Regions from separate parts of the Gottfriedia sp. NPDC058432 genome, predicted to be linked through region 2. Evidence: riboswitches for the same ligand, from Rfam matches in the RefSeq annotation. Region 2 holds a riboswitch; each other region holds the start of a gene.

Region 1 (3,294 bases), on a different contig from region 2:
TTTACTTTAATTTAAGAATAGTTCAGTTAAGGACATGATATTATCTTTCATTTCCTACCCCTTCTCTTTCTTTTCATTACTTTGATCCTGCCTTCTAATTACCTCAAAATTCTTGTTTCTTTTAACTCCTTTAATAATAGAATTTAACAAGAATAAACATATACAAACAAAAAACAAAATGGCGAGTATTAATAGAACGAACTGTAGCACAATTTCTCCATATCCGTAGGCAATTAAACTATGCCTCATTATTAATACCTCCTTCTTTTAATTACCATTTAGCCGTTCGCCTTACTTATTTTAAATTTACAGAATCTTTATATAATTTATTCGCTTAACGAATAAAAAACCCTTTTAAGCTCCATCTCAATACTATACGGCTCAGTAACTCTGAACGTGATGAATATTGATAAAATCAATATTTCAAAGCCTATATATAAGAATTTGTACGCCTAAAAGGGTTTATTAAAATATTTAGTTTTCTACTACTACTTCTTCATTAATACGATCTAATTCATATCCTTTATGAAGAGCATGAACTGCTTCTTGTAATTTTGATTTTGGTACCACTGTTGATACTTTAATTTCAGAAGTACTTACCATTTTTACAGGAATTTCACTTTCAGCTAAAAATTTAAACATTTTTGCAGCAACTCCTGGATTCGAAACCATTCCACTACCTACAATTGAAACTTTAGCAAGTTCACTTTCAAAATCAAATGAACGGTATCCTAAAAATTCTTTCTTCGATTCTAGAAGCGTTATTGCTTCCATCATATTTTCAGATTTGATCGAGAATGAAAGATTTACTAAGTTATCTGATGTTACACTTTGGATAATAATATCAACATCAATACCTTCACTTGCTAGTAAAGTAAAAATTTTAGGTAATAAATCAACATGGTTATTTAAACCATTTAAAGTCATCCTTGTTACATTAGATTCGAATGCGATTCCTCTTACGACTGATTGTTGTTCCATTTGTGTTTCCTCCCCAATAAATGTACCGATTTCATCATGTTGACTTGAACGAACTTGAATAATTAAATTATAATTTTTTGCGAATTCTACTGCTCTTGGATGTAAAACTGCTGCTCCTAAAGCTGCAAGCTCTAACATTTCATCATAAGAGACATGGCTTAATTTAGATGCACTTGGTTCAACTCTTGGATCCGTAGTATAAACCCCTAATACGTCCGTATAAATATCACAACGTTCTGCATTTAAGCTCGCAGCCAATGCTACTGCTGTTGTATCTGAACCTCCACGACCTAATGTCGTAATTTCATTGTTGTCACTTAAACCTTGGAAACCAGCAACAATTACGATATATCCTTCATCAAGTAATTGTTGAATTCTTTCTGTATGAATTGTATCTATACGCGCATTACCATGGACAGGTTCAGTTTGAATTCCAGCTTGCCAACCTGTTAGTGAAATTGCTTTAAAACCTTTTGCTTGGATTGCCATTGCTAGTAAAGAAATCGAAACTTGTTCCCCTGTAGTAAGTAACATATCTAATTCACGTTTACTGTTTTGTGGACTAATTTGAGCTGCTAAACTAACTAGTTCGTCTGTATGATGTCCCATCGCAGATACAACTGTAACTACTTGGTTTCCTTCTTTATATGATTTGGTTACTGTTTCAGCAACATGCTGAATTCGTTCAATTGAGCCTACTGAAGTACCACCGAATTTCTGAACAATAATTCCCATTTTTCTCATCCTCACCTGTTTACTTAAAAAAGAATACAAAAAAGCGCGTGAAGCAATGTTCACGCGCCTAATTTACAAAATAAAATAGACAAATCATCAACATCTCTTCAATAGCTCCCCGCATAATTATTATGCGACAGTACTACATTTCTTAAATGCAGTCCCAACAAAATGAATTGTGGATTCATTTTATTTCGGCAAAACTTCCTTTCAACTGTCCATCACAACGCCACACGTCTATGACAGCATACTCTTAAGTTTTGCACCTCTATTACGAGAGAAAATCATTTAATTTTAACTAAAATATAAATTATTTTGAAAATAGTGTCAAGATAAAATTTTTGGTAACTCTGTCACTCTTTATGGAAATGCTGATAAATCTCTTCTGCCACATTTTTGGGCATTTTAGCTGCCATTAATTCATCGACTGAAGCTTCTTTTATTTTTTTGACTGATCCAAAATGTTTAAGCAATGCTTTCTTTCTTGTACCACCAACACCAGCTATGCCATCTAAAGCAGATTGAACCATTGATTTACTATGGAGTTGACGATAGAATTCAATCGCAAATCTGTGTACTTCGTCTTGAATTCTTTGTAATAAAAAGAATTCTTGGCTTTGTCTACCAAGTTGGACAATTTGAGGTGGTTGTCCTATTAATAACTCTGAAGTACGGTGCTTCTCATCTTTAACAAGTCCAGCTGTTGGGATGAATAAACCTAATTCATTTTGAAGTACATCTTCAACAGCAGCTAGATGTCCTTTCCCACCATCCACAATTATCAAGTTCGGTAAAGGTAAATTCTCTTTTAATGCTCTTGAATATCTTCTACGTACTACCTCACGCATTGAATCATAATCGTCGGGTCCTACAACAGTTTTGATTTTATATTTGCGGTAATCTTTTTTTGAAGGTTTACCGTCTATAAAGACAACCATAGCTGAAACAGGATTTGTTCCTTGAATATTTGAATTATCAAATGCTTCAATTCGATACGGAGTTTCAATATTTAAAATATCCCCTAGTTTTTCGATTGCTTTAACTGTTCTTTCTTCATCTCGCTCGATTAATTTAAATTTCTCTCCGAGTCCAATTTTGGCATTTTTATTTGCTAATACAACAAGTTCCTTTTTTTGGCCTCTTTTTGGTTGGAATACAGGGATTTTTAATAAATCTTTTAAAATTTCTGTATCAACTTTATCTGGTACAAAAATTTCTTTTGGTTTTATATTATGTGGTTTTTCATAAAATTGCCCAATAAATGATAGGAACTCTTCCTCTGGTTCATCGTAAATTGGAAAATATGATACATCTCGCTCAATTAATTTTCCTCTTCGAACAAAAAATACTTGAACACACATCCATCCCTTGTCAACCGCATATCCAAATACATCTCGATCTACTAAATCACTACTCATCATTTTCTGCTTTTCCATAGTGGCTTCAATTGATACAATTTGGTCTCGATACTCTTTCGCGCGCTCGAAATCTAATTGTTCAGATGCCGCAAGCATTTTTGCCTCTAACTCTTTTCGTATTTGGTCTTCCCCTCCGTTTAGAAAACGGACAATTTCAGTA
Region 2 (3,294 bases):
CTAGTACAATAAATAAACAAGCTAAAAATGCTAAGATTGGACCTAGTGGGAACCATTTTGCACGATAAGGTAAATCTTTCAAATCCTTTCCTTGAGCAACATAAGCCTTACGGAAACGGTAATGAGAAATCGCAATACCTAACCAAGCAAGGAAACCTGATAATCCTGATAAATTTAATAACCAAGTATACACTTGACCTTCACCGAAAAATGAAGATAAACAAGCAAGTGAACCAACTGCAAGTGTTACATATAAAGCATTTGTAGGAACACCATTTTTATTTACTTTTGTTAAGAATTTAGGAGCTTTTCCTTCGACTGCTAGAGTATATAACATACGAGTCGAAGCATAAGTTCCACTATTACCTGCAGATAAAACTGAAGTTAAAATAACTGCATTCATAACAGAAGCCGCAAATGCAACACCTAATTTTTCAAACACTAGAGTAAATGGACTAACAGCCACGTCGCCTCTCATTAAATCAGGATCTGTATATGGAATTAATAAACCAATTACGATAATAGCTAAAACATAAAATAAAAGGATACGCCAGAAAATTTGACGAATTGCTTTTGGAACATTTTTTTCTGGATTTTCTGTCTCACCTGCTGCAACACCAATTAACTCTGTACCTTGGAATGAGAAACCTGCAACAATAAAGATTGATAATACACCTAAAAATCCATTATGAAACGGAGCATCTCCAACAGTAAAGTTTTTAAAACCTGCATGATGTCCACTTAAAATGCCAAAAATCATTGCAATACCAACAACTAAAAAGACAACTACAGTCACAACTTTAATTAATGAAAACCAAAACTCTGATTCACCATAACCTTTAACTGAAAGTAAATTTAAACCTAATATAATCACTAAAAAGATTCCACTCCATAATACTGCTGGAGAATGAGGGAACCAATATTTCATCAGCATTGCTGAAGCTAATAATTCAAAAGCTAAAGTGATTGCCCAGTTATACCAATAATTCCAACCCATAGCAAAACCAAATGCTGGATCAACATAGCGAGATCCATAAGTACTAAATGAACCAGAAACTGGCAAATACGTCGCCATTTCACCTAAACTAGTCATTAAGAAATAAACCATAATACCAATTAGTCCGTAAGCTAAAACAGCTCCACCAGGACCAGCTTGACTAATTGAAGTTCCACTAGCTAAAAACAAACCTGTCCCAATTGAACCACCAATTGAAATCATCGTTAAATGTCTTGCTTTAAGGCCCCTTTTTAAAGAACCATCGTGAGTATTCGATACTACTTTATCATTTTTAGGGTTTGTTAGTCCCATCTTATTGCCTCCTCTTGATTCTTGCAATCTTATCTTTACGCGAGAATATGGGACGGTATAAAAGTGTTGTATGATGTGTATTTTACTCAGTATTTTCGTCAATATGTAAAGAATGGAAAATCTGGTAAAATACAAAAAAACACGTGAAGCAATGTTCACGTGTTTAAGACTCAAATTATATGTGTCAAACAGCATCAACATCTCTTCAATAGCCCTCCACAAGAAATCTTGTGACAGTCCTATGCTTATTCAGCAATAGGCCCAATAATAAATTTAAATGGTAAATTTATTACTTCGGCAGTTTCACCTTTTATTACTTTTCACAGGTACCATAAACCTCAAAGTAACGACTAATCAAAACTGCGCCTCTATCCAGACGAGATAAAGATCATATTAAATTAATTTTTATAAACTCAATATACAATCTATTAATCTAGTTTGTCAATAGATTTTTCGACAAAAAAAGACTCAACTTAAGAGATGTATCCCTTGATTTTCGCTTCAGAATACTCTTGTCTTGTACGTAGCACATATGTTTTTGTATAATAATTCTATGTAATTCAAAGGAGGAATTTTTCACATGACAATTTATAAAGCATTGACACTTGCGGGATCTGATAGTAGTGGTGGAGCTGGATTACAAGCTGATATTAAGACGTTTCAGGAACGTAATGTTTATGGCATGAGTGCAATTACAACATTAGTAGCGATGGATCCTCATAATCATTGGCATCATCAAGTATTTCCAATTGATATAAATACAATTGCAGCACAATTAGAAACAATCGTTGTTGGCGTTGGTATTCAAGCAATGAAAACAGGTATGCTTGGTTCAATTGAAATAATTGAGTTAGCTGGAAAAACAATCAAAAAACATAATATTGATCGAGTAGTTGTAGATCCAGTTATGATTTGTAAAGGAAATGACGAAGCTCTTCATCCAGAGACGAATGATGCATTAAGAGAAATTTTAGTACCACTTTCAACAGTTGTAACGCCAAATTTATTTGAGGCAGCTCAATTAGCTAAAATGCCTCCAATCTGCACTGTTGAACAAATGGAAGAAGCAGCACGCAAAATCCATGAATTAGGTGCTAAATTTGTTTTAGTTAAAGGTGGAAGCAAAATTCAGCATGAAAATGCAATAGATGTATTATTCGACGGTGAAAAAATAGAGCACTTAGAATCTGACAGAATTGAAACTACATATACTCACGGTGCAGGCTGTACTTACTCTGCAGCGATTTGTGCAGAGCTTGCTAAAGGAGCAGAACCAAGGGAAGCAATCTACACTGCAAAGAAATTCATTACGGAAGCAATTCGTCACTCATTCCCAATTAATCAATACGTTGGTCCAACAAACCACATGGCTTATCGATTACATGGTGAAGGCTGATTACAAATAATGGGGCTGTCTCATAAGTCAGATTAACTGATGAATGAGGCGCCCTTTTTTTATTGTAAAAAAGGGAATGTACAGACGCTAGTGGGGATCTCAGCTGATATGATTGATCTTTTTTATAGAAAATTAGCAGATTTTTATCAAGTTTTTATTCAGTTTTGCCAATTTTAATTGCGATTTTCAGGTTTTATTTGCAGTCCATCTGCAGCTCATTTAATCCTATTAGGATAACCTCTTTTTTATTTTGAAAATAAGAAAAAGGGAAAGGTTTCCCAATCCCCTATCTTCATAATTTTCACTTAGCGATTCCCTTAATTGCCTTAATTACAGTTCTTCCTTTGAAATAAATATATCTTTCCCATTTAGCTAATAAGCCATTTCCATTTTCACCATTTTCAATCTGAATCGCGTGCTGTTTATGAAACTCAGCAACTCGTTCATTATGTTTTGTATGCAAACGCTTGTGAAGATGTAATGCATGTTTGTTTTGTCCCATCTGAATTCCCACCTCCCTTATAGTTAATACCAGCTCAAATAATTCGCAAATAACTAGATCATAAACGTTTAATTTTTTCTATTAATT
Region 3 (3,294 bases), on a different contig from region 2:
ACGATGAGAGCTCAAAAACTAAAAGGAGACGACTCAGAGCAACCTTCAGATGAAATTATTATTTAGTAAAAGTCCTTTCAATAGAAAGAACCCCACAAAGTATAAAATCCTTGTGGGGTTTTTTAATTTCTGATTTCAAATTATCCTTTTAATGAATTTCCTACTCCTTGTAATTCCTGATCTTCTCTAGAAGAAGTATTTAGGAAATCAATTTTTTGTATTCTTTCATTTTCTGGTTCGACATGAATTAATATTTTAGGATCTACTAAAACCTTTTTTATTTCATCTTCTATTTTGTCACATAGTAAATGGGCTTCTTCAATACTCATGTGTGATGGTAATACTAAATGAAAATCTATATGTTCCTCAGCACCCGAACGTCTCGTGCGTAAGTCATGGTATTCGATAAATTGGGATTTAAAAGAATTTAATACATTTTCGATTTGTTTTAACTCATCTGTAGAAAGCCCAGTATCAAGTAGGGGAGTAAACGATTTACGTCCAAGTTCGATTGATTCCTTCATTATATAAATTGCGATTCCAATTCCGATCAATGCATCGAGAAATTCCCAACCAGTAAGACTTACTAAAATTAAACTTACTGCAACTCCGAGTGATGAATAAACGTCTGTTAATAAATGCAAAGCGTTTGATTGCATTGCAACAGAATGAGTTTCATTTCCTACTTTTTGAACGATTTTTCCTACTCTCCAATTGATTAACGCTCCCATTAACATGACGACTACACCGATAATTGGCATTTTTATTGGGGTAGGATGAAGTAACTTTTCAACAGATTCAATGATAATCCAAATACCAGCTACAAATATTAAGATTGTTTCGACTGTACCTGAAATATTTTCAAACTTACCATGACCATAAGGATGCTCCTTATCGGGCGGTCTGTTTGAAATCCTTACAGAGAAAAAGGCAATGACTGAAGCAACTAAGTCCAATAAAGAATGAATTGCTTCCGAGATAATTGCTACGGAACCTGTAAAAATCCCGACTATTAATTTTAATAAAACGATGAATGTGTTACTACATATTGAAAGTACTGCTATTTTGCTTGAACGCAATCTATTCACCCCTGTCCAATTTTTTCTACTTCAGTTAAGAGTGTTGTAATAAGGCAACAAAAAAGAAAAACCACTAACAGTTTGTTAGTGGTTTGTTTTTTTTAGATTTAATTTATATTTATTTAAATGATTTTTCATTTTTGAATCACCTTTTCTCTCGCATAAAACATATTCTATATTATAGATATTATTTTGAAAAGGAAAAGCTGTGTGTATGAAGTGAATATAAATCGACAATATTATTCAGAAATGGTTTGACATCTATTTTTAGACTGTGTTATACATAGACTAATATAAAAAATAACAGTCTATTCGTAGAGGTTGCATTGTATATGAGTATCATTTTAGAGAACTGTGGGTTCTATGACGAAATGAGAAAGGATCCTATGCCGAAGAAATAAATTGCCACACATTTTATTTCTGGGACTACATTTAATAAATGTAGTACTGTCACATGTGTTTGTGAAGAGCTATTGAAGAGATGTGATTGGCTAAGTCCTTTTTAAAAGCGATAGGCACATGAACATATCCTTCATGTGTCTTTTTTAATACACTAATACATTGAAGCTAGCTTCTTAGAATGATCTTACATTTGATTTGAAGGGAGAATACGAATGTATTTACATGGTAATAGTCGAATTAATAATGAAGGACATTTAGAAATCGGAGGTTGTGATACTGTAGATTTAGTAAAAAATTACGGTACACCTCTATACATTTATGACGAAGCATTAATTGAATCAAAATGTAGGGAATTCCATGAAGCTTTAAGAGAAACGGGAATGAAATATCAGGTTGCTTACGCGAGTAAAGCGTTCCTATGTGTTGAACAAGCCCGCTTAATAGAAAAAGAAGGTCTTTGTCTAGACGTTGTTTCTGGTGGAGAGTTATATACAGCTTTGCAAGCAGGTTATCCAGCTGAGAAAATTCACTTTCACGGAAACAACAAAACAATTGAGGAAATTGAAGAAGCTTTAAATGCAAAAATCGGTTGTTTTGTAGTCGATAATTTCTTTGAACTAGAAGTATTACAGGCCTTAGCTGAACAACGTAATGAAGAAGTATCAATATTATTACGTGTTACACCAGGTGTTGAAGCACACACACATGAATATGTAATGACAGGCCAAGAAGACTCTAAATTCGGATTCGATATTATGTCTGGTCAAGCTAATGAAGCAGTGGGAGTTTCATTAAATTCAAATAACCTTAAATTATTAGGAGTACATTCACATATAGGATCTCAAATTTTCGAACCAGACGGATTTGTTCATGCAATCAATGTATTAATGAACTTTTTAAATGGACTTAAAAACGATTTAGGTTTTACAGCTGAAATATTAAACGTAGGTGGAGGCTTTGGTATTCGCTATACTTCAGAAGATGAGCCTTTAGCTGTTGCTATTCATATAGAAAAAATTACTACTATTATTAAACAACAATGTGAAAAGCTAGACTACAAATTACCAGAATTATGGTTAGAACCTGGACGTAGTATTGTAGGTGAAGCTGGAACAACACTTTATACGATTGGTTCAACAAAAACTCTTCCTTCAATTCGTAAATATGTATCTGTTGATGGGGGAATGACTGATAATATTCGTCCTGCACTATACGGATCAAAATACGAAGCGATGCTTGCAAATCGAGCAAATGATGAGAATAAAGAAGTTGTATCGATTGCTGGTAAATGCTGTGAAAGTGGCGATATGCTAATTTGGGATTGTAACTTACCAGTTGTACAAAACAATGATCTATTAGCTGTATCTTGCACGGGTGCTTATGGGTATTCAATGGCTAATAATTATAACCGTATCCGTCGTCCAGCAGTAGTGTTTGTGAAAGATGGTGTTTCAAGAGAAGTAGTTCGTCGCGAAACATATGAAGATTTAGTTAGAAATGACAGAGTTTACATCGAAAACTCTCGTAGATAGATAATTAACGTTTTTGTGTTATTTGTATCAATACTGACACTTCTATATAATATAGAAGTGTTTTATTTCGTTTCCTTTAATAAAAGATGATAATTTATCGACATATAAAGACATATTTATCATTTATATTACAATATTGTAACAATTGCGACTCTCTTCGGGAATCTATGGTATAAATATTTACGTAGATTAGCGAGAGGAGAAACGCTGAAATGTTAAGAAAAAAACTAGCAGTGCTGGCGATGGCAAGTACAATAGTATTATCATTAGCGCCAAATGCT

Evidence for each region. Region 2 has a riboswitch for lysine ahead of ACFWM3_RS12615 (amino acid permease). Riboswitches for the same ligand answer to the same signal wherever they lie in the genome.
Region 1: another riboswitch for lysine. It lies ahead of ACFWM3_RS01625 (aspartate kinase); the one in region 2 lies ahead of ACFWM3_RS12615 (amino acid permease).
Region 3: another riboswitch for lysine. It lies ahead of lysA (diaminopimelate decarboxylase); the one in region 2 lies ahead of ACFWM3_RS12615 (amino acid permease).

Annotation. Positions count from the first base shown of each region.
Region 1 is NZ_JBHXLC010000001.1:309,558-312,851, reverse strand. It holds gene ACFWM3_RS01625 (aspartate kinase) at 475-1,716, opposite strand; lysine riboswitch at 1,820-1,995, opposite strand; gene uvrC (excinuclease ABC subunit UvrC) at 2,070-3,294, opposite strand, start outside.
Region 2 is NZ_JBHXLC010000010.1:159,869-163,162, forward strand. It holds gene ACFWM3_RS12615 (amino acid permease) at 1-1,309, opposite strand, end outside; lysine riboswitch at 1,511-1,688, opposite strand; gene pdxK (pyridoxine/pyridoxal/pyridoxamine kinase) at 1,890-2,705, shown strand; gene ACFWM3_RS12625 (hypothetical protein) at 3,007-3,207, opposite strand.
Region 3 is NZ_JBHXLC010000028.1:27,939-31,232, reverse strand. It holds gene ACFWM3_RS21070 (VC0807 family protein) at 1-66, shown strand, start outside; gene ACFWM3_RS21065 (cation diffusion facilitator family transporter) at 141-1,079, opposite strand; lysine riboswitch at 1,387-1,560, shown strand; gene lysA (diaminopimelate decarboxylase) at 1,694-3,013, shown strand; gene ACFWM3_RS21055 (C40 family peptidase) at 3,226-3,294, shown strand, end outside.